One region of the Streptomyces sp. NPDC046805 genome, then DNA from elsewhere that is predicted to be linked to it. Evidence: riboswitches for the same ligand, from Rfam matches in the RefSeq annotation. Region 1 holds a riboswitch; each other region holds the start of a gene.

Region 1 (6,643 bases):
GGGCACCACCGTGACCTTCGAAGAGGACTGGAAGCCGGGCGCGACGTACCGCGTCCACGTCAAGGCCGGCCGGGTCGACGAGGACATCAAGACGCCGCTGACCACCCCGTCCACGGCCTGCAAGTCCGAGGACAGCCCGGCCCCGTCGGCCTCGCCGTCGAAGTCCGTCCCGGCCGAGGAGAGCCCGGCCCCGTCGGCCTCGGAGAGCAGCTCCGCCCCGGCGGGCACCTCGAGCAACGCGCCGTCCCCGGCGGCCGGTGGCTCGAACCTCGCCGAGACCGGTGCGAACTCCAACACCGGCATGATCGCCGGCATCGCTGCGGCCCTGGTCGCCGTCGGTGGCGGTGCCGTGTTCTTCGGCATGCGCCGCCGTGGGGCGAAGAACGGCAGCTGACGCCTCACTTCCGTACACCGTCGTGGCCCGTCCCCGTAACCCGGGGGCGGGCCACGGCCGTTGGTCAAAACCTCGCCCACTCCAGCCAGGACGCCAGCACCGCACGGTCACCCAGAACCTCCAACTCCGGGCTGTCCAGCGGGAGTCGACGGAGGAAGGCGAGCAGGACGGAGGTCAGCGGGCCGCGCAGGGCCACGGTCGCCTTCTCGTGGCCGCGGCGCCAGTCGACGCCCTCCGCGCCGAACTCCACGATCCACTCGGCGTTCGTCTCCGGCGTGGTGTCGGTGGCGTGGAGGTGGATGCTGCGCGCGGGCCCCTGCGGCTCCGGCGCCGTACCGCGTCCCCTGCGCTGCTGGAGCCACGCGGCCATCTGCAGCCACTCGTCGAGCGTGTCGGCGGCCACCTCGGCCGCCAGTTCGTAGGGCTGCCCGAGGGCGAGCGCGGCGTCCGCGCGGTGCACGGCGATCTCGTGGGTCATACGGCGGGCCCAGAAGCCGGAGCTGTGGTCCCCGAACCAGCTCCACACCTTGGCGTCAGGACCGGCCTCCCGCAGCGTGCCGACGATCAGATCCGCGCTCTTTGCCAGCCAGGCGTCGAGGGCGGCGGGGTCGCCCTGCTCCTCGGGGCCGTCGCGGAGCGGGATCTGCTCGCGCGGGACGTTCTCCTGAGCGCGGGCGGCGACGAGGGCGTTCGCCCAGCGCAGCGCGCCGCCCGCGTGCCGTGCGAGCTGCTCCAGCGTCCAGTCCGGGCAGGTGGGGACGGGTGCGCCCAGGTCGGCACCGGAGGTCACCAATTCCCTCAACCCGGCCACCTGGTGGGCGATTTCGTCGCAATAGCGGTCGTGCGTCATCAGCGTCATGCCGTCACCCTAGGCCGTGACGATCAGCCGAGTACGACGATGTCGGCCGCGTCGAAGTCCACGCCGACCTCGGCGCCCGGCTCCGGTGCCTCGCGCAACGGGCAGGCCGCCTCCAGGCGGGGGCCGTCCTCGGGCTGGAGGTGGACGGCGACGTGCGTGCCCTTGAAGGTGCGCGCGGACACCGTGCAGCGCAGTCCCTCGCCGGCCGGCACCAGCCGTACCCCGGCGGGCCGCACGAGCAGCGTGCTCCGGCCCTGCGGCGCACCCTCGGGCACCGGGAGCTTCCCCCACGGGGTGACGGCGGCCCCTTCGGCGACGTTCGCCGCGACGACGTTCTCGAAGCCGAGGAACCGCGCCACGAACGCGTCGGCGGGCCGCTGCCAGACCTCAAGTGGCGTACCGGACTGGGCGATCCGGCCGTCCCGCATCACCACGACCCGGTCGGCGAGCGCGAACGCCTCGCCCTGGTCGTGCGTCACGGCCAGCACGGTGGTGCCCAACCGGCCGAACAGCTCCCGGAGTTCGACGACCAGCCGCTCCCGCAGCGAGCGGTCGAGCTGGCCGAGCGGTTCGTCCAGCATCAACAGCCGGGGCCGGGGCGCGAGAGACCGGGCCAGCGCCACACGCTGCTGCTCGCCACCGGAGAGCCCGGCCACGGCCCGGCGGGCGGCCCCCGGAAGCCCGACGAGATCCAGCAACTCCCCTATTTCCGTGACCTGTTGCTTCTTGGAAGCGCCCTGCATCCGCAGCCCGAACGCCACGTTGCCGCCCACGTCCCGCTGCGGGAACAGCTGATGGTCCTGGAACATCAGCCCGACCCCCCGCCTGTGCGCGGACACCGCCGCCTGGTCTCTCCCGTCGAGCGACACGCGCCCGGAGTCCAGGGGCTGCAGTCCGGCCACGGCCCGCAGGAGCGTCGACTTGCCGCTGCCGCTGGGCCCGAGCACGCAGACGATCTCGTGCTCGGCGACGTCGAGGTCGACGGCGTCGAGCACGGCCCGTCCGCCGAAGCGCACGGTCGCGGCCTGAAGGCTCAGCAGACCCGGCTGCATCAGAACTCCCCTGTCCGATCGGTCCGCAGCCGCTCCAGCACCAGCAGCGCCACCGCGCACACCACCATCAGAATCGTCGAAAGGGCCATCGCCTGGCCGTAGTTGAGGTCACCGGGCCGCCCCAGCAGCCGCGCCACGGCGACCGGCAGCGTGGGCTGATCGGGCCGCGCGATGAACACGGTCGCCCCGAACTCCCCCAGCGACACGGCGAAGGCGAACCCGGCGGCGATCAGCAGCGCCCGCCGCACCATCGGCAGGTCGACCTCCCGCCACACCCGCCACGGCGACGCCCCGAGCACGGCCGCCGCCTCCCGCAGCCGCCCGTCGACCGCCCGCAGCACGGGCAGCATGGTCCGTACGACGAAGGGCACGCCGACCAGCGCCTGCGCGAGCGGGACCAGGATCCAGGACTGGCGCAGGTCCAGCGGCGGCTTGTCCAGCGCGACGAGGAAGCCGAAGCCGACGGTCACGGCGGAGACGCCGAGGGGCAGCATCAGCAGCGCGTCGAAGCCCCGCACGATCCGGCCGGCGTCGCCACGGGCCAGCGCTGCGGCGGCGAGAGCGCCGATGACCACGGCGACGGCGGTGGCGGCGACGGCGTACTCGAGCGAGTTCCCGATCGCCCAGATCGGCGCCACCAGGAACGTACCGCCGTCCGTGCGGGTCAGGGCGCGGTAGTACCCGAAGTCCGGTGCCTCCAGGGATCGCCCGACCAGCACGGCGAGCGGCAGCAGCAGGAGTACGGCGACGGTGGCGAGCACGCCCGCCAGCACCGCCCGCTGCCCGGCCCCGCGCGGCCGGCGCGCCGTCACCGAGGCGTCCACCAGCCGCAGCGTGCTCTCCCGCCGCCGTACCGTCCAGGCGTGCACGGCGAGGACGGCGCCCACCGCGACGAACTGGACGAGCGTGAGGACCGCGGCCGTGGAGAGGTCGAAGAGCTCGGACGTCTGCCGGTAGATCTCCACTTCGAGGGTCGAGAAGGCGGGGCCGCCGAGGATCTGCACCACGCCGAAGGAGGTGAAGGTGAACAGGAACACCATCAGTGCGGCGGCGGCCACGGCCGGAGCCAGCGCCGGCAACGTGACCGTGCGCCAGGCCCGCAGCGGCGAGGCGCCCAGCATCCGCGCGGCCTCCTCCTGGCGCGGGTCGAGCTGGGCCCACAGCCCGCCCACCGTCCGTACGACGACCGCGTAGTTGAAGAAGACGTGCGCCAGGAGGATCGCCCACACAGTGGTGTCCAGCCGTACGCCCCACAGGTCGTCGAGGAGCCCGCCACGTCCGACGAGCGCCAGGAACGCCGTACCGACGACGACCGTGGGCAGCACGAACGGAACGGTGACGACAGCCCGCAGGACCTGCTTGCCCGGGAAGTCGAGCCGGGCGAAGACATAGGCGCCGGGCAGCGCGACCAGGAGAGTCAGCGCGGTGGAGACAAGCGCCTGCCAGGTGGTGAACCACAGGACGTGCCGGATGCCGGACTGCGAGATGACATCGACGACACGGCCCAACCGCCAGACACCGTCGGCCTTCAGGCCCCGGGCGACGATCGCGACGACGGGCCAGGCGAAGAAGACGGCGAAGAACGCGACGGGCCCGGCCATCAGCCCGAGCCGCGCCGCGCCCCCGCGCTTGGTCGCCGCTACTTCAGTACGAGCGACGTCCACGACTTGACCCACTGGTCGCGGTTGGCGGCGATGTGGCCGGGGGCCATGGTCTCGGGGTCCTTGGCCTGGGGGCCGTACTTGACGAACTCGGCCGGCGCCTGGGCGCCCTTGACCACGGGGTAGACGAACATGTTGAGCGGCATGTCGTTCTGGAACTCGCGACTCAGCAGGAAGTCGATGAGCGCCTTGCCGCCCTTGGTGTTGCGGGCGTTGCTCAGCAGTCCGGCGTACTCGGTCTGCCGGAAGCAGGTGCCGGTCGCCACGCCGGTCGGGGCGGTGGTGGGCTTCGGGTCGCCGTAGATGACCTCGGCGGGCGGCGAGGAGGCGTACGAGACGACGAGCGGCCGGTCGCCGTGCGCCTTCATGCCGCCGGCGGAGCCGGAGAACTCCTGGTCGTACGCCTGCTCCCAGCCGTCGACGACCTTGACGCCGTTGGCCTCGAGCTTCTTCCAGTACCCCTCCCAGCCCTTGTCGCCGTAACGCGCGGCGCTGCCGAGCAGGAAGCCGAGGCCCGGCGAGGAGGTGGCGGCGTTCTCGGTGACGAGGAGGTTCTTGTACGCGGGCTTGGCCAGGTCGGCGAAGGTCTTCGGCGGGGTCAGCCTGTGCTTGCTGAAGTACGCCTTGTCGTAGTTGACACAGATGTCGCCGGTGTCGATGGGCGTGACCCGGTGCTTGCCCTGGTCGACCCGGTACTGCGGCTGGATCAGCTCAGCACCCTTGGCCTGGTACGGCTGGAACAGCCCGTTGTCGAGAGCGCGGGACAGCAGGGTGTTGTCGACGCCGAAGAAGACGTCGCCCTGCGGGTTGTCCTTGGTGAGGATCGCCTTGTTGACGGCCTGCCCGGCGTCGCCGTCCTTGAGGACCCTGACCTGGTAGCCGGACTGCTTCTCGAAGTCCTTGAGGACGCTCTTCGAGACGGCCCACGAGTCGTGGCTGACGAGGGTGACGGTCTTGGAGTCCGCGCCCCCCTTGCTGTCGTTGCCCGTGGGTCCGCACGCGGACAGCGTGACGAGGCCGAGGCCGACCGCGGCGGCCACTGCGGTCCTGGTGTGCTTGATCTGCACTGGATTCCTCCTGGGGTGACCAGGAAGAGACGCGGCCCTGTCCGGGCCCCGCGAGGAGGCCCGGACAGGGCGCAACAGCTTGAGTGATGTCCGAACTCCCTACCCAGAATGACCTGGGCGAGGTTCAGAGGGTCTGCGGCCCGGTTGCCGCACTCTCAGCGCTGTGGCGCTCCCCTGTCGGAATATGACGATGTATGAAGTTGTACGGCGTAGTGCAGGCCCCAGAATACCGCCAGGCCCCCGCCGGTCTACCGTTCGGTCGCCGCCAGCTGACCGCAGGCCCCGTCGATCTCCTGACCGCGGGTGTCCCGGATGGTGACGGGCACCCCGTGGGCCGCGATGGCCTCGACGAAGGCCTTCTCGTCCTCGGGCCGGGACGCGGTCCACTTGGAGCCGGGGGTCGGGTTGAGCGGGATGAGGTTGACGTGCACGGGCTTGCCCTTGAGCAGCCGGCCGAGCCGGTCGCCGCGCCACGCCTGGTCGTTGATGTCCCGGATGAGCGCGTACTCGATGGACAGCCGGCGCCCGGACTTGGCCGCGTACTCGAGCCCGGCGTCCAGCACCTCGCGCACCTTCCACCGCGTGTTCACGGGGACGAGGGTGTCGCGCAGCTCGTCGTCGGGCGCGTGCAGCGAGACGGCGAGGCGGCACTTGAAGCCCTCGTCGGCGAAACGGTGGATCGCCGGGACGAGCCCGACGGTCGACACGGTGATCCCGCGCTGCGAGAGGCCGAGCCCGTCGGGCTCGGGGTCGGTGAGGGCGCGGATGGCACCCACGACGCGCTTGTAGTTGGCGAGCGGCTCGCCCATGCCCATGAAGACGATGTTGGACAGCCGGGCGGGACCACCGGGAACCTCACCGTCCCGCAGCGCCCGCATCCCGTCCACGATCTGGTGCACGATCTCGGCCGTGGACAGATTCCGGTCGAGCCCCGCCTGCCCGGTCGCGCAGAACGGGCAGTTCATGCCGCAGCCCGCCTGCGAGCTGATGCACATGGTCACCCGGTCCGGGTAGCGCATCAGCACCGACTCGACGAGCGTCCCGTCGAACAGCCGCCACAGCGTCTTGCGCGTGCTGCCCTGGTCGGTCGCCAGGTGCCGTACGACCGTCATCAGCTCAGGCAGCAGTGCCTCCTGCAGCTTGCCGCGCGACCCGGCTGGGATGTCGGTCCACTCCGCCGGGTCGTGCGCGTACCGCGCGAAGTAGTGCTGCGAAAGCTGCTTCGCACGAAACGGCTTCTCGCCGATCGCGGCAACGGCTTCCTTGCGCTCGGCGGGCGAGAGATCGGCGAGATGCCGCGGCGGCAGCTTGGCTCCGCGCGGGGCGACGAAAGTGAGTTCTCCGGGCTTAGGCATGGCCTCACCAGTGTCGCAGATCCAATTGGGTGACCTGCGGCTGTCAGTCTCCACGACTGTCATCAGTAGTCGTCGCCGGCCCAGGGACGGCCCGAGAGCGCGCGCTCGAGTGGGTGGGATGATCTCCCCGAAGGGGTGGGCATGGACATGTTTGAGCTGATGGAGTGGCTGGCCGAGCGCGAAGTCACGCGGCTGTCGTTCAGCATATTGGGCAGCGCTCATCCCTGAGCCCGTTCGATTTCACGGGGGTCGGGG
Region 2 (6,643 bases), on a different contig from region 1:
CGGCCCGAAGTCCCAGGTGCGCGAGCACAGAGAGGCGCCCTGTCCGGCCGTGGACTCCAGCAGCAGATACGGGTCGTCGTCATGGGTGAGCTCGTCCAGCAGCGGCAGCAGGTGCTCCCGTACCTGCTTCAGGGCCACCGCCCGCTCCCGCCCGCCGGTCGCGCTGCCCGTGTGCACGACGACGCCGAGCGCCCCGATCTCCCGCCCGCGCCGCAGCGAGTGCCGCAGCGACTCCACCGACTTCTCCACGGTCGCCTCGGTGTGCGAGCCGAAGTTGATCAGATAGGGGGCGTGCACGTACGCCGGGATCGACTCCCGCGCGCAGGTCTCCCGGAACGCCTCGTCCTGCCGGGGGTTCCCGGCCGGGGTGGCCCAGCCGCGCGGATTGGCGACGAAGACCTGCACGGTCTCGGCCCTCAGCTCACGGGCGTACGACAGCCCCACGCAGTGCAGTCCGCCGGCCACGGGGACGTGACCGCCGACGGGGTTGCGCAAGGGGCGGGGCGGGACGGCGGTGCCGGGCTGCTGAGGTATCACCCGTTCAGGGTGTCATGCCGGGCGGGACCCGAGGAACGCCGTGATCCCGCCGCTCACCGGATGGTGATCGTGATCGTCGCCCCCTTGGGCGCCTTCTCGCCGCCGTCCACCGACTGCCTCTTCACGGTGTCGCCGAACAGGCCCAACAGCCCGCGGCTCTCGCCGACCTTGAAGCCGGCGCGCTCCAGCTTGCTCTTCGCGTCGTCGACGCTCCCCCCGACCACGTCCGGCACGTCGACCATCTCGGGGCCCTTGGACAGCGTCAGCGTCACGGTGTCGCCCTCGGCCGCCTGGCCGTCGCCGACCGGGGTCTGCTCGGCGACCTCGCCCTTGTCGTACTCGGAGGAGACCTCCCGCGGGGCGATCCTCACCCGGAGACCGGCGTCCGCCAGGTCCCCCTTCGCGCTGTCCAGGTCCTCACCGGTGACGTCGGGCACGTCGACCGGGCTGCCCTTGCTGACGGTGAGCGCGATCGCGGAGCCCGCGTGCCGCTCGGTGCCCGCCTCCGGGCCGGTGCCGATCACCATCCCCTTGTCGACGTCGTCGCTGAACTGCCGGGTGACCATGCCCGGCTCCAGCCCGGCGTCCTTGAGCTTCGTCCTCGCCCTGTCCAGCCGGTAGCCCTGCAGGTCGGGCACCCGCACGGTCTCCGGGCCGTCGGAGACGGTCAGCGTCACCGAGGCGTTGCCGCGGACCCGGCTGCCGGCCCGGGGGTCGGTGCTGATGACCGTGCCGCGCCTGACCGTGTCGCTGTAGGCGTGCCGGACCCGCTTGACGCCGAGCCCGTCATCCCGCAGCTCCGCCCGCGCCTGCGCCTCGGTCTTCGCCAGCAGCGGCGGGACCTTGGTGAACTGCCCCGAGTTGACGTACCAGACGCCGGTGCCGACACCGAAGACGAGCAGCACGGCGGCGATGGCCGTGACCAGCCCGCGCCTCGGCCGGGACGGCCCCTGCCGCCGCGCGGGCGGGCCGGGCGGGACCTCGAGCCGGCTGGTCCGGTCGACGGCCGCCGTCGGATCGTCGTCCTCGTTGACGGGCAGGAGCCGCGGGATGGTCAGCGCGCGCGGTAGCACGCTCGTACGGTCCCGGGCGTTGTCGTGCTCCGCGGTGATCGCTTGCGGAGGCACGGCGTCCAGCTGCTCGTCGCTCAGGTCCGCCCGCGCCTGACGCGCATCGGCGAGCAGCGCCACGGCGTCGTGCGGCCGCAGGTCCGCGGTGCGCGCGGTGGCCGCGGCGACCAGCGCGTCCAGGCCGTACGGCATGCCCGGTACGGCGGCCGAGGGCGGTGGGACGTCCTCGTGGAGGTGTTTGTAGAGCACCGCGGCGGCGGAGTCACCGGTGTGCGGCTTGGCGCCGGTCAGCATCTCGTAGAGGACGACACCGCACGCGTACACGTCGACGCGCGCGTCGGCGGTGCCCTGCTCGATCTGCTCGGGCGCGAGGTAGGAGACGGTGCCGAGGACGGCCCCCGTGGTGCTCGTCACCGTGTCCACGGACCGCACGAGCCCGAAGTCGGCGACCTTGACGCGCCCGTCGTCCCCTATGAGGACGTTCTCGGGCTTCATGTCCCGGTGCACGAAACCGGCCCGGTGCGCGGCGCCGAGCGCGGCCAGCACCGGCTCCAGGATGTCCAGGGCGGCGCGGGGCCGCAGCGCTCCCCGCTCGCGCAGCACGTCACGCAGGGTGCACCCGGCGACGTACTCCATGGCGAGATAGACGTACGACCCGTCGGTGCCCTGGTCGAAGACCTGCACGACGTTGGGGTGCGCGAGCCGGGCCACCGACTTCGCCTCGCGGATGAACCGCTCGACGAAGGAGCCGTCGGCGGCCAGCGCCGGATGCATCACCTTGAGCGCGAGTATGCGGTCCAGACGGGTGTCCAGGGCCCGATAGACCGTGGCCATCCCGCCGACGGCGATCCGCGCGTCGACGCGATAGCGGCCGTCGAGCATCTGGCCGACGAGGGGGTCCTGAAGGGTCGTATCCACGCAGCGAGTCTACGAGGGGCGACTGACACGACGCCCGGCCAGACCGGGATCAGGGTGTTCCTGCAGCGCACTTGTGACGCGTCACTCGCACAGGCCCGCAGCCGCCGACGGCGATGAATCCCCACGGGAAAGGTCCCCGTCCCGATCGGCGGTGAACGGGTGGTGCGCAGGTGGGAGGCCGGGGCGGCTTTGCAACCCCGCTCAGAACGCAGGCCGCTCGGGATCGAGCACCGCCAGGCCCTCCGCAGGAGAAGACGCCTCGGCGAAGTGCCTGCGGGGGATGCGCCCCGCACGCCGGGCCAGCCGTCCCGCCTCCACCGCGTGCCTCATCGCCCCGGCCATCAGCTCGGGCTCCTGCGCCCGCGTCACGGCCGAGGCGAGCATCACACCGGCACACCCGAGCTCCATCGCCAGCGCCACGTCCGACGCCGTGCCCGCTCCGGCGTCCAGGATCACGGGCACGCGCGCGTGCTCGACGATCAGCTGGAAGTTGTGCGGGTTGCGGATGCCGAGCCCGGAGCCGATCGGTGACCCGAGCGGCATGACGGCCGCGCAGCCCACGTCCTGAAGTTTCCGCGCCAGCACGGGGTCGTCGTTCGTGTACGGCAGGACCGTGAACCCGTCGTCGACCAGCGTCTCCGCCGCGTCCAGCAGCTCGATCGGGTCGGGCAGCAGGGTCCGCTCGTCGGCGATGACCTCCAGTTTGACCAGGTCGGTCCCCAGCGCCTCCCGGGCCAGCCGGGCCGTCAGCACGGCCTCGCCCGCCGTGAAGCACCCCGCCGTGTTCGGCAGCACGCGGATGCCGAGCCGCTGGAGCACCGACAGCACGGACCCGTGCACCCCGGGATCGACCCGGCGCATCGCCACGGTCGTCAGCTCGGTGCCGGAGGCGACCAGCGCCCGCTCCAGCACATCGAGGCTGGGCGCACCTCCGGTCCCCATGATCAGGCGGGACGTGAAGGACGTACCGCCGAGGACGAAGGGGTCGTCGGCCATGGGTCAGCCTCCTTGGACGGCGGTGAGGACTTCGACGCGGTCTCCCTCGGCGAGGGGAGTGGACGGCCACTGCGCGCGCGGGACCACGGTTTCGTTGAGTGCGGCGGCCACTCCCGAGGGGGCCGTGGTGAGGGTCTGCACCAGGGCGTCGAGCGCCGTGCCGGACTCGACCTCCCGGCGCCGGCCGTTGACGGAGATGTTCATGCGGGCTGCTCCGAGAGTGCGGTGGGTGCGGTGAGTGCGGTGGGTGCGGTCGGTACGGCGCCGAAGCGCAGCGGCGTGAACGGGCGCGCCTCCTCCGGGAGGTCGCCCGTGGCCAGGGCGTGCGCCATGACGTCCCCGGTGACCGGCGTGAGCAGCACGCCGTTGCGGAAGTGCCCGGTGGCCAGCAGCAGCCCGTCGAGGGCGGTCGGGCCGAGCAGCGGCGCGTTGTCGGGGGAGCCGGGGCGCAGGCCCGCGCGGGTCTCGGCCAGGGGCAGCTCGGTGATCCCCGGCACCAGCTCATGGGCGTCCCGCAGCAGCTCGTACACGCCCCCCGCGGTCACCGTCGTGTCCCAGCCGAGCTCCTCGCTCGTCGCGCCGACGACGAGCTCGCCGTTCTCCCGCGGCACCAGGTAGACCTGGCTGCCGCGCACCACGGCCCGCACGGTGCGGCTCAGGAACGGCGCGTACCGCCGCGGCACGGACAGCCGCAGCACCTGCCCCTTCACCGGCCGCACGGGCGGTCGTACGTCCTCCGGCACGCCCGTGAGCCGACCGCTCAGGCTCCCGGCCGCCAGCACCACCCGGCCCGCGCCCAGCCCGGTGCCGTCCGCCGTGGTGACGCCGGCCGCCCGGCCTCCCACGACGTCGAGACGCTCGGCCCACGCGCGGTGGAACACCACCCCGGCCCGCTCGCACGCGGCCACCAGCGCGGCCGCCAGCCGCCGCGGGTCGATCTGGTGGTCGCCGTCGACCCGCAGCCCGCCGCGCACGCCCGGCGCGAGCATCGGCTCCAGGCGCCGGCAGTCCCGGCCGGACAGCCACGTGGAGTCCAGCCCCGACCGCTGCTGCAGCGCGTGCAGTTCGCGCAGGTGGGCGCGGTCGTCGGCGTCCAGCGCGACCGCGAGCGTGCCGCAGCGGCGGTAGCCGAGGTCGTGGCCGGTCAGCTCGGTCAGCTCGGCCGCGAAGTCCGGGTAGCGGCGGGCCGACTCCAGGTTCAGGCCGAGCAAGGTCTGCTCGCCGTGGTGGAGTTCCGTGACCGCGGCCAGCATCCCGGCCGCGACCTGCGCGGCCCCGCCACCGGGCTCGGGGTCCACCACGGCCGTGGCGAACCCGCGCTGCGCGGCCCGCCAGGCCGTGACCAGGCCGATGATTCCGCCCCCGACGACGAGGACGTCCGAGGTACGAGACGGCATGGGCGTCCAGCCCCTCCCTTCGCCGGCATGACCCGGATCAGGTTCGTACGGTCGGAGGCCGCCAGCCTCCCTCTCAGCCCGGTGCGTCCGGGCTCCCGCGAGTGCTTGTACTGGTGGTCACCCTAGCCCGCGGCGTGCCGCGCCCGTAAGCCCGCGAGAGAGCCTCGGCCCGCCGGGACCCCGCCCGCCCAGCACACCCCCTGACCGACGGTATTGCGATTGTCTATGGTGATCGGGTGAGCGAGCAGACGGAGCGACAGGGCATGTCACCGGGGCGGCGCGTGGTCGTCGTCGGCGCCGGGATGGCCGGGGTGCAGACCGCGGTCGCCCTGCGGGAACAGGGCTTCAGCGGCCCCTTGACACTGATCGGCGCGGAGCCGCACCAGCCGTACGACCGGCCGCCGCTGTCCAAGGCGATCCTGCTCGGCAAGGCCGAGGGCTCGGCCCTCGACATCGACTTCGAGACGCTCGGCATCGAACTCCTGCTGGGACGCGAGGCGTTGGGCGTGCGCCCCGACGACCACGAACTGGACACCGAGGCGGGCCCGGTCCCGTACGACGTCCTCGTCCTCGCGACCGGCGCCGAGCCCGTCCGCCTTCCCGGTGCGGAGGGCGTCCCCGGTGTGCATCTGCTGCGCACCCTCGACGACGCCGAACGGCTGCGGCCCGTGCTCGCCCGGCAGCACGCCATCGTGGTCGTCGGCGCGGGCTGGATCGGCGCCGAGTTCGCGACGGCCGCGCGCGAGGCGGGCTGCTCGGTGACGGTCGTCGAGGCCGCCGACCGCCCGCTCGCGGAGGCGCTTCCCGCCGAGGTGACCGCGCCGATGACCGCCTGGTACGCCGACAGTGGCGCCGCCCTGCGCACCCACGCGCGCGTGGAGCGCGTCGAGCCGGGCGCGGTCGTCCTCGACGACGGTGCGCGGCTGCCCGCGGACGCCGTCGTGGTCGGTGTCGGCGCGCGCCCCGCCACGGGCTGGCTCGCCGGCTGCGGCATCGAGCTCGGCGCGCACGGCGAGATCGTGGCCGACGCGCACCTGCGCACCTCCGCCCCGGACGTGTACGCGGTCGGCGACTGCGCCTCGTTCCCCTCGGGGCGCTACGGCGAGCGGCTGCTCGTGCACCACTGGGACAACGCCCTCCAGGGCCCGCGCGCGGTCGCGGCGACCATCCTCGGCGAGGCGGACGTGGTCTACGACCCGGTGCCGTACTTCTGGTCCGAGCAGTTCGGACGCTTCGTCCAGTACGCGGGACACCACGCGTCGGCCGACACGCTGCTGTGGCGCGGCGAGCCCGCCGCCGCGGCCTGGACCGTCTGCTGGCTGCGCGAGGACCGGCTGGTCGCGCTGCTGGCGGTGGGCAGGCCGCGGGACCTGGCCCAGGGGCGACGGCTGATCGAGAGCGGCGCACGGGTGGACCCGGGGGTGCTGGCCGACCCCGCGCGCCCGCTGAAGGAAGCAGTTGTTTGAGCCGAAAAGTCCCAGGTTGGACCGGCCCGACTTCCGACTGTCAGTCCGGGATGGCACGCTGTTTCCGTGACCGAGATTGACGCAAAGACCGATGCTCTCGTCCCCGCCTGGCTCAACCTCCCCGAGATCGCCGAGATGCTCGGTGTCGAGGTGACACGGGTGCGGCAGCTGGTCAAGGAGGGCCAGCTCATCGCCGTACGCCGTGGCGAGAACCGCGCGCTGCACGTCCCCGCCGCCTTCATCGACGGGGACAAGGTGG
Region 3 (6,643 bases), on a different contig from region 1:
GACGGCGGAGTGACCATGGCCGGAAAGCTGTTGGTTCAGCAACTCCCCCTGGATATCTGAGCGTTCAACGGGCAGGCGTCCCCCAGACGGCAGGCGTGCGGGCGGGCACCCAATTTCCGGCAACCCCCTGTCACCTCGTGCCGTCGCGGCTCTACCATCGGCTTATCCGTAGCAGGCTCCCCTCCGTTTCTGCCCGACGGGCTCGTCGGCGTGCGAGCCCCAAGCCCTACGGAGCATCGGGGGATGCACATGAACAGCGTTCCGCAGCACCTGCTGAGTGAGGACCGCCAGGACTACGAGCGGATCCTCGACGAGGCGCTGCGCTCCGCCCCACATCGTCCGGAACTGGCCGCTGTCGGACAGCGGCTCAACCCTGAACAGCTGCGCACCATGGCGCTCAACGCCACCGCACTCATCACGACGGCCGCGGCGGCCGAGTACCAGCACTATGTGAAGGTCCGCGAGCAACTGCGCCATCCGGCGTCGTCCACCCCGTCGTCCGCGCGCGAACCGGGCTCCGAGGAGTCGGCACCTGGCGCGGTGGCGATCGCCACCGCCCTCGGCGAGGCCGCCGAGACCAACGGCGCGGGCGCCATAGCCGTCGTCGCGGTGCTCGCTCCCTTCCTGGCCGGAACGGCCGCGGCGATCTTCCTGCTCGTCGGCTACATCCTGAAGATGCTCGACCCCCAGCCGGCGTTCGCCCAAACCATGCTCACCGCGGGCTGGGCTTTCGGGGCCATCACCGTCGTCGGAATCCTCGTCGCCGCCGTCGGGCTGCTGCTCACCGCTCTGCGCAACAGCCCCTCGCTCGAACCCGGCCCGCACGACGAGGCGAACGCGGAAGTGAGCCGCGCCAGGGAGGCCTGGCGGGAGGCCCTGCTGGAGCACGGCATCGTGCCCTTCCTGCAGGCCGCCCTCACCGAACCCGGCACCGCCGCACTGCCCAGCACGGCCCCTTCAGCACCGGCCGGCCGCATGCCGCGCCTCGGCTACGACCGTCCGGGCTTCAGCAGCCCCGACGACGGAACCGCAGCGGGCCAGCGCCCGAGCTTCAGCAGCCCGGACTACTCGAGCCCGGACTTCGGAGGCCCTGAACACCAGCCGGATTAGCCCGCATCAGCGCCCTCGCGGTTGCACCGTTCCGGACAGCTCATGGCTCGTACAACGGCACGAAGTGGATGACCGCTTCCTCGTAGGGATGAACCTTGAGGACTGCCTCCTGGACCGCACGAGCCTGTTCCTCGTGACAGACCGATTCGATCCTGCACTCCTTGCCGTGCTGTACCGCGCCGACTTCGCCGTCATAGGGATGGGAGCCGGGCAGCGACAGCCAGGTGCCGGTGACGCGCCAGACACTGGCACACCGGGCGTACTCACCCACCCGGCCTGCGCCGGCCGCGTGGAGAGCGTCGATCACTCTCTCCGCATGACTCTCCGGGACGGACACCTCGATCTTCAGACGCGCCATGCCCGGACACTAACAACCGGCACGGGTCCACAGGTGCGGTGCGGTCCGCGCCCCGGTCGTGGCGTGGGGCCAGTGGGGAGCGTGGACCGCCCGTGGAGGTGCCTCAGTCAGCGATCGGGAGATACACCCGGTTCCCGCCGGCCGCGAACTCCTTCGACTTCCGCAGCATCCCCTCGGCGACCTCCTCGGAAGACGCCGCGTCAGCCGCCGCACCGCCGAACCGCTCCGTGATGCTGTGGCTGATCTTCATGCTGCAGAACTTCGGTCCGCACATGGAGCAGAAGTGAGCCGTCTTGGCGGGCTCGGCCGGCAGGGTCTCGTCGTGGAACTCCCGTGCCGTGTCCGGGTCCAGGGCGAGGTTGAACTGGTCCTCCCACCGGAACTCGAACCGCGCGTCGGACAGCGCGTCGTCCCACTCCTGCGCACCTGGGTGCCCCTTCGCGAGGTCGGCTGCGTGGGCGGCGATCTTGTAGGTGATGACGCCGGTCTTGACGTCGTCACGGTTGGGCAGGCCCAAGTGCTCCTTGGGCGTGACGTAGCAGAGCATGGCCGTGCCCCACCAGGCGATCATCGCGGCACCGATGCCGGAGGTGATGTGGTCGTACGCCGGCGCGACGTCCGTCGTCAGCGGGCCGAGGGTATAGAACGGAGCCTCATCGCAGATCTCCTGTTGCAGGTCGATGTTCTCCTTGATCTTGTGCATCGGGACGTGTCCCGGGCCCTCGATCATGGTCTGTACGTGAAAACGCTTGGCGATCGCGTTGAGTTCCCCGAGTGTGCGCAACTCCGCGAACTGCGCCTCGTCGTTGGCGTCCGCGATCGACCCCGGCCGCAGACCGTCGCCCAGCGAGTAGGTGACGTCGTAGGCGGCGAGGATCTCGCAGAGCTCCTCGAAGTTCTCGTACAGGAACGACTCCTTGTGGTGGGCGAGGCACCACGCCGCCATGATCGAGCCGCCGCGCGAGACGATGCCGGTCTTGCGGTTCGCGGTGAGCGGCACGTACGGCAGGCGTACGCCCGCGTGGACCGTCATGTAGTCCACGCCCTGCTCGGCCTGCTCGACGACCGTGTCCTTGTAGATCTCCCAGGTCAGTTCCTCGGCCCTGCCGTCGACCTTCTCCAGGGCCTGATAGAGCGGCACCGTGCCGATGGGGACGGGGGAGTTGCGCAGCACCCACTCGCGGGTGGTGTGGATGTTGCGGCCGGTGGACAGGTCCATGACCGTGTCGGCGCCCCAGCGGGTCGCCCAGGTCATCTTCTCGACCTCCTCCTCGATGGAGGACGTCACCGCCGAGTTGCCGATGTTGGCGTTGACCTTCACCAGGAATCGCTTACCGATGATCATCGGCTCGATCTCGGGGTGATTGACGTTGGCGGGCAGCACGGCCCGTCCCGCCGCGATCTCCTCGCGAACGACCTCCGGGGAGACGTTCTCCCGGACGGCCACGTACTCCATCTCGGGCGTGATCTCGCCCCGGCGGGCGTACGCGAGCTGCGTGACCGCGCTGCCGTCGCGGCTGCGGCGCGGCTGGCGCGGCCCCCCGGGGAAGACCGCGTCGAGGTTGCGCAGTCCGCCACGCGGCGAGGTGTGCTTGATGCCGTCGTCCTCGGGCCGGACGGGGCGGCCCGCGTACTCCTCGGTGTCGCCGCGGGCAACGATCCAGTTCTCCCGCAGCGGCGACAGGCCCCTGCGGACATCGGTGTCGACGAGTGGATCGGTGTACGGGCCGGAGGTGTCGTACAGCGTGACCGACTGCCCGTTGGTGAGGTGCACCTGACGGACCGGCACGCGCACGTCGGGCCGTGAGCCCTCGACGTACCCCTTGTGCCAGCCGATGGACTTCCCGGCCTCCTGTGGCTGTTCACCCTGAGCGGAGGCAGGCGTGCGTGCGTCCTTGTTGGTCATGAGACCTACTCCCTACGCCGGCATTACCCGGTAACAGGTTCAGCGGTCGACGCAGCGGTTTCCGTTCGTCGCTGGTTCCGTGTGGAACGCCGTTCGTTCCACGTGAAACATCGCGAATACGGAGGTCAGCGCCCTCTCAGCCCGGTGCTCCGAGCTCCCGCGTGTGCAAAGGTGACTCCACGCTAGCGTCAATTCGGGCGCGGTGACCAGTGGGCCCCTGTCGTTCTTGCGATGATCGGTCGGTGACCACGACGCAGCAGCCTCCGTACCCGCCGCCCGAGCCGCCGCGCGGACACGACGCCCGCCGCGGCGGCGCACATGGTGGTGGACAGGTCCGCCGGCACGGTGGTGAACACGGCCATCAGGGACCGGATTTCAGCGGCGGACACGGCCAGGAGCACGGCCATGGCGTCGATGGCGGCCACGGGCACGGCCACTCGCACAGTCACAGCCATGGCCCCGCCGCGCCCGTCTCCAAGCATCTGCGCAAGGTGATCGCGGCCGTCCTGATCCCGTTCACGGCGGCGGTCGTGGTGGGTCTCGTGGTGCTCTGGCCCGGTGGAGCACCCCCGCACAAGCGCACCGGCGTCGGCTTCGACCGGCAGACGCAGCAGGCGACGGTCACCAAGGTCGTGGAGGTGAGTTGCGGATCGGTGAACGCCTCGGGAGGCGCCCCGGCCGGCGACCCCTCTACCGCCGAGGGCACCTCCGCACCGCAGCAGGCGAAGGGCAGCTGCAAGAAGGCCACGGTCCGCGTCGACACCGGCAACGACAAGGGCCGTACGTTCACGGAGCTCGTGCAGCCTGATCAGACACGGCAGTTGCACCAGGACGAGAAGGTCGTGGTCGCGTACGAGCCTTCGGCGCCGAAGGACCTGCAGTACTCGGTCACCGATGTGAACCGGCAGTTCCCGATGGCGCTGCTCGCCGGGATCTTCGCGCTCGCCGTCGTGGTGGTGGGCCGGATGCGCGGTGTCATGGCGCTGGTCGCGCTGGCCGTCAGCTTCCTGGTGCTGACCCTGTTCATCCTCCCCGCGATCCTCCAGGGCTCGAACCCGTTGGTCGTGGCGGTCGTCGGGTCGAGCGCCATCATGCTGATCGCCCTCTACATGTGCCACGGCCTGTCGGCACGTACGTCGGTGGCAGTGCTGGGCACGCTCGTCTCCCTGTCGCTGATCGGCGCCCTCGGCTCGGAGTTCATCGGCTGGGCCGCGCTCACCGGCAACACGGACGACAGCACCGGCCTGATCCACGGCCTGTACCCGTCGATAGACATGAGCGGCCTGCTGCTGGCCGGCGTCATCATCGGTTCGCTGGGTGTCCTGGACGACGTGACGGTGACGCAGACGTCCGCCGTCTGGGAGCTGCACGAGGCCAACCCGACGATGGGCTGGCGCGGGCTGTACCGGGCCGGCATCCGCATCGGCCGCGACCACATCGCCTCGGTCGTCAACACGCTCGTCCTCGCCTACGCCGGTGCCGCACTGCCGCTGCTGCTGCTCTTCTCCATCGCGCAGAGCAGCGTGGGGACGGTCGCCAACAGCGAGTTGGTGGCCGAGGAGATCGTGCGCACGCTGGTCGGCTCGATCGGCCTGGTCGCCTCGGTACCGGTCACCACCGCCCTCGCGGCCCTGGTGGTGTCGGCCGACCGGCCGGGGCAGCAGACGGCGGCGCCTCCGGCAGCCCCGCTGGCGGCGGCACACGGCGGGCGGGGCCGGCGCCGCAAGCGCTGACGCTCCAGCCGGGGCGGGGCCGCCGAACCGGGCGAGCAGAAGCGTTTCTGCAAAGATGGTCAACGCAGCCGAGCGCCACGCCTCGGGTGCCGTAACGCTTCAGCCCGCGCTCTGTTCCTCGGCCAGGATGCGGTCCAGGGCTTCCTCGAGGTGAGCGTCGAAGTCCGCCAGCGTTCCCTCCTGCCCCAGCGGCACCAGCTTGTCCGTACGGTCGAGGAAGGCCACCAGCGGTGGCGCGGAAGACCGGAACACCGCCTGATCACCGCCCACTTGAAGCCGGATCAGCACCTCGCCCAGCACCTCGGGATTCGTGGGCGCGATGTGCACATCGCCGTCCCCGCACGGCCGGCCCACCCCGTCGATCAGCAGCTCGCGCCCGAAAGCCCAGGTCACGGGCGCGTCCCCGGGTAGATGGAAGGTCAGTCGTACGGCATAGGGATCACAGGTCTGGTACCGCAGCTCCACCGGGATGCGGAAGGAGAGCTCCTCTGACACGAGAAAGCTCATCATGACCTCTGCCTGTACGGACTCGCGCATCGCCTACCCCGTCATATGACACCGACTGGCCGGGAATGACCCCTCTGACACTGGTGGCATCTTGCTGAACGTGCACACCAGATCACAAGGAGTGAGTTTTCAGATACTGATAGAGAGCGCGAGTGACCCGATCAGTCGCCCGATCTCGCTCTGCAGCTGCTGAGCCGCGGGCATCAGCCGGTCGGCCTGGTGGGTGGGCAGCGAAATGGCCATCGTGGCCGCCGTGGTGCCGACCGTGATCGGGATCGCCGCGCAGACCGTCCCCAGCGCGTACTCCTGGCGCTCCGTCACCGGTTCCATCCGCCGCATCCGCTCCAGCCGCCGCAGCAGACTGTGGCTGTCGCGCACGGTGTACGGGGTGATGGACTGCACGGGGTAGCGGTCGAGGTGGTCCCGGCGGGTCTGCTCGTCCAGCTGGGACAGCAGACACTGGCCGATCGCGTGCGCGTGCCCGGTCTCACGGAAGTCGGCCCACTCCTCGACCGCCGGATTGCCCGGGGTGTCGGACACGCACATGACCTCGATCTCGCCGTCGCGGTACACCGCGTAGTACACCGGCACGCCGATGGAATCGCGCCAGTGCGCGAGCGTTTCCACCACCGTGCTGCGACGTTTCTGCTGGGCTCCGCTGCTCCCCAGCCGCTCAGCCGCCTCACCGAGGAAGAACAGCCCCTTGTCCCGTCGTAGATAGCCCTCGTGCGCCAGGGTGCGCAGGAGGTGGTACGCCGTGGGGAGCGCGAGGCGTGTCTCGCGGGCCAGTTGTTTGGCCGGGGCTCCGTGCGGGTGCCCGGCGACCGATTCCAGCAGGCGCATCGCACGCTGCACGGATCCGATGAGGGTGGCCGACGGCTGCTGCGGTACCACCGTGGAGCGCGGCCGCTGGACGGGTGGGGTGGCGGACCGCTGCTGGACGAGGGGTGCGTGCGATTCAACGGGGCCGGAGTCAACCGTGGCCAAGGGGTACTCCCGAAGCACGAGGGGGCGGCCCGTGCGAGGAAC

What was found. A riboswitch is a leader RNA that binds a small molecule or an ion and turns the genes downstream of it on or off. The one in region 1 is predicted to bind thiamine pyrophosphate.
Region 2: it holds a riboswitch for thiamine pyrophosphate, as region 1 does, so the genes downstream of both, thiO (glycine oxidase ThiO) here and ABZ910_RS07915 (thiamine ABC transporter substrate-binding protein) in region 1, are expected to answer to the same signal.
Region 3: it holds a riboswitch for thiamine pyrophosphate, as region 1 does, so the genes downstream of both, thiC (phosphomethylpyrimidine synthase ThiC) here and ABZ910_RS07915 (thiamine ABC transporter substrate-binding protein) in region 1, are expected to answer to the same signal.

The regions. Positions count from the first base shown of each region.
Region 1 covers NZ_JBEYYC010000005.1:44,441-51,083, forward strand. Annotated here, with positions in the region: gene ABZ910_RS07895 (LAETG motif-containing sortase-dependent surface protein) at 1-394, shown strand, start outside; gene ABZ910_RS07900 (maleylpyruvate isomerase family mycothiol-dependent enzyme) at 459-1,253, opposite strand; gene ABZ910_RS07905 (ABC transporter ATP-binding protein) at 1,277-2,305, opposite strand; gene ABZ910_RS07910 (iron ABC transporter permease) at 2,305-3,906, opposite strand; gene ABZ910_RS07915 (thiamine ABC transporter substrate-binding protein) at 3,945-5,033, opposite strand; TPP riboswitch at 5,112-5,219, opposite strand; gene rlmN (23S rRNA (adenine(2503)-C(2))-methyltransferase RlmN) at 5,282-6,388, opposite strand.
Region 2 covers NZ_JBEYYC010000002.1:302,307-308,949, reverse strand. Annotated here, with positions in the region: gene ABZ910_RS04165 (deoxyribonuclease IV) at 1-537, opposite strand, end outside; gene pknB (Stk1 family PASTA domain-containing Ser/Thr kinase) at 591-2,525, opposite strand; gene ABZ910_RS04155 (thiazole synthase) at 2,727-3,521, opposite strand; gene thiS (sulfur carrier protein ThiS) at 3,525-3,725, opposite strand; gene thiO (glycine oxidase ThiO) at 3,722-4,918, opposite strand; TPP riboswitch at 4,916-5,027, opposite strand; gene ABZ910_RS04140 (FAD-dependent oxidoreductase) at 5,155-6,384, shown strand; gene ABZ910_RS04135 (Rv2175c family DNA-binding protein) at 6,451-6,643, shown strand, end outside.
Region 3 covers NZ_JBEYYC010000003.1:32,922-39,564, forward strand. Annotated here, with positions in the region: gene ABZ910_RS04640 (metallophosphoesterase) at 1-60, shown strand, start outside; gene ABZ910_RS04645 (hypothetical protein) at 244-1,110, shown strand; gene ABZ910_RS04650 (hypothetical protein) at 1,151-1,468, opposite strand; gene thiC (phosphomethylpyrimidine synthase ThiC) at 1,572-3,374, opposite strand; TPP riboswitch at 3,367-3,545, opposite strand; gene ABZ910_RS04660 (YibE/F family protein) at 3,617-5,107, shown strand; gene ABZ910_RS04665 (SsgA family sporulation/cell division regulator) at 5,207-5,644, opposite strand; gene ABZ910_RS04670 (IclR family transcriptional regulator C-terminal domain-containing protein) at 5,744-6,601, opposite strand.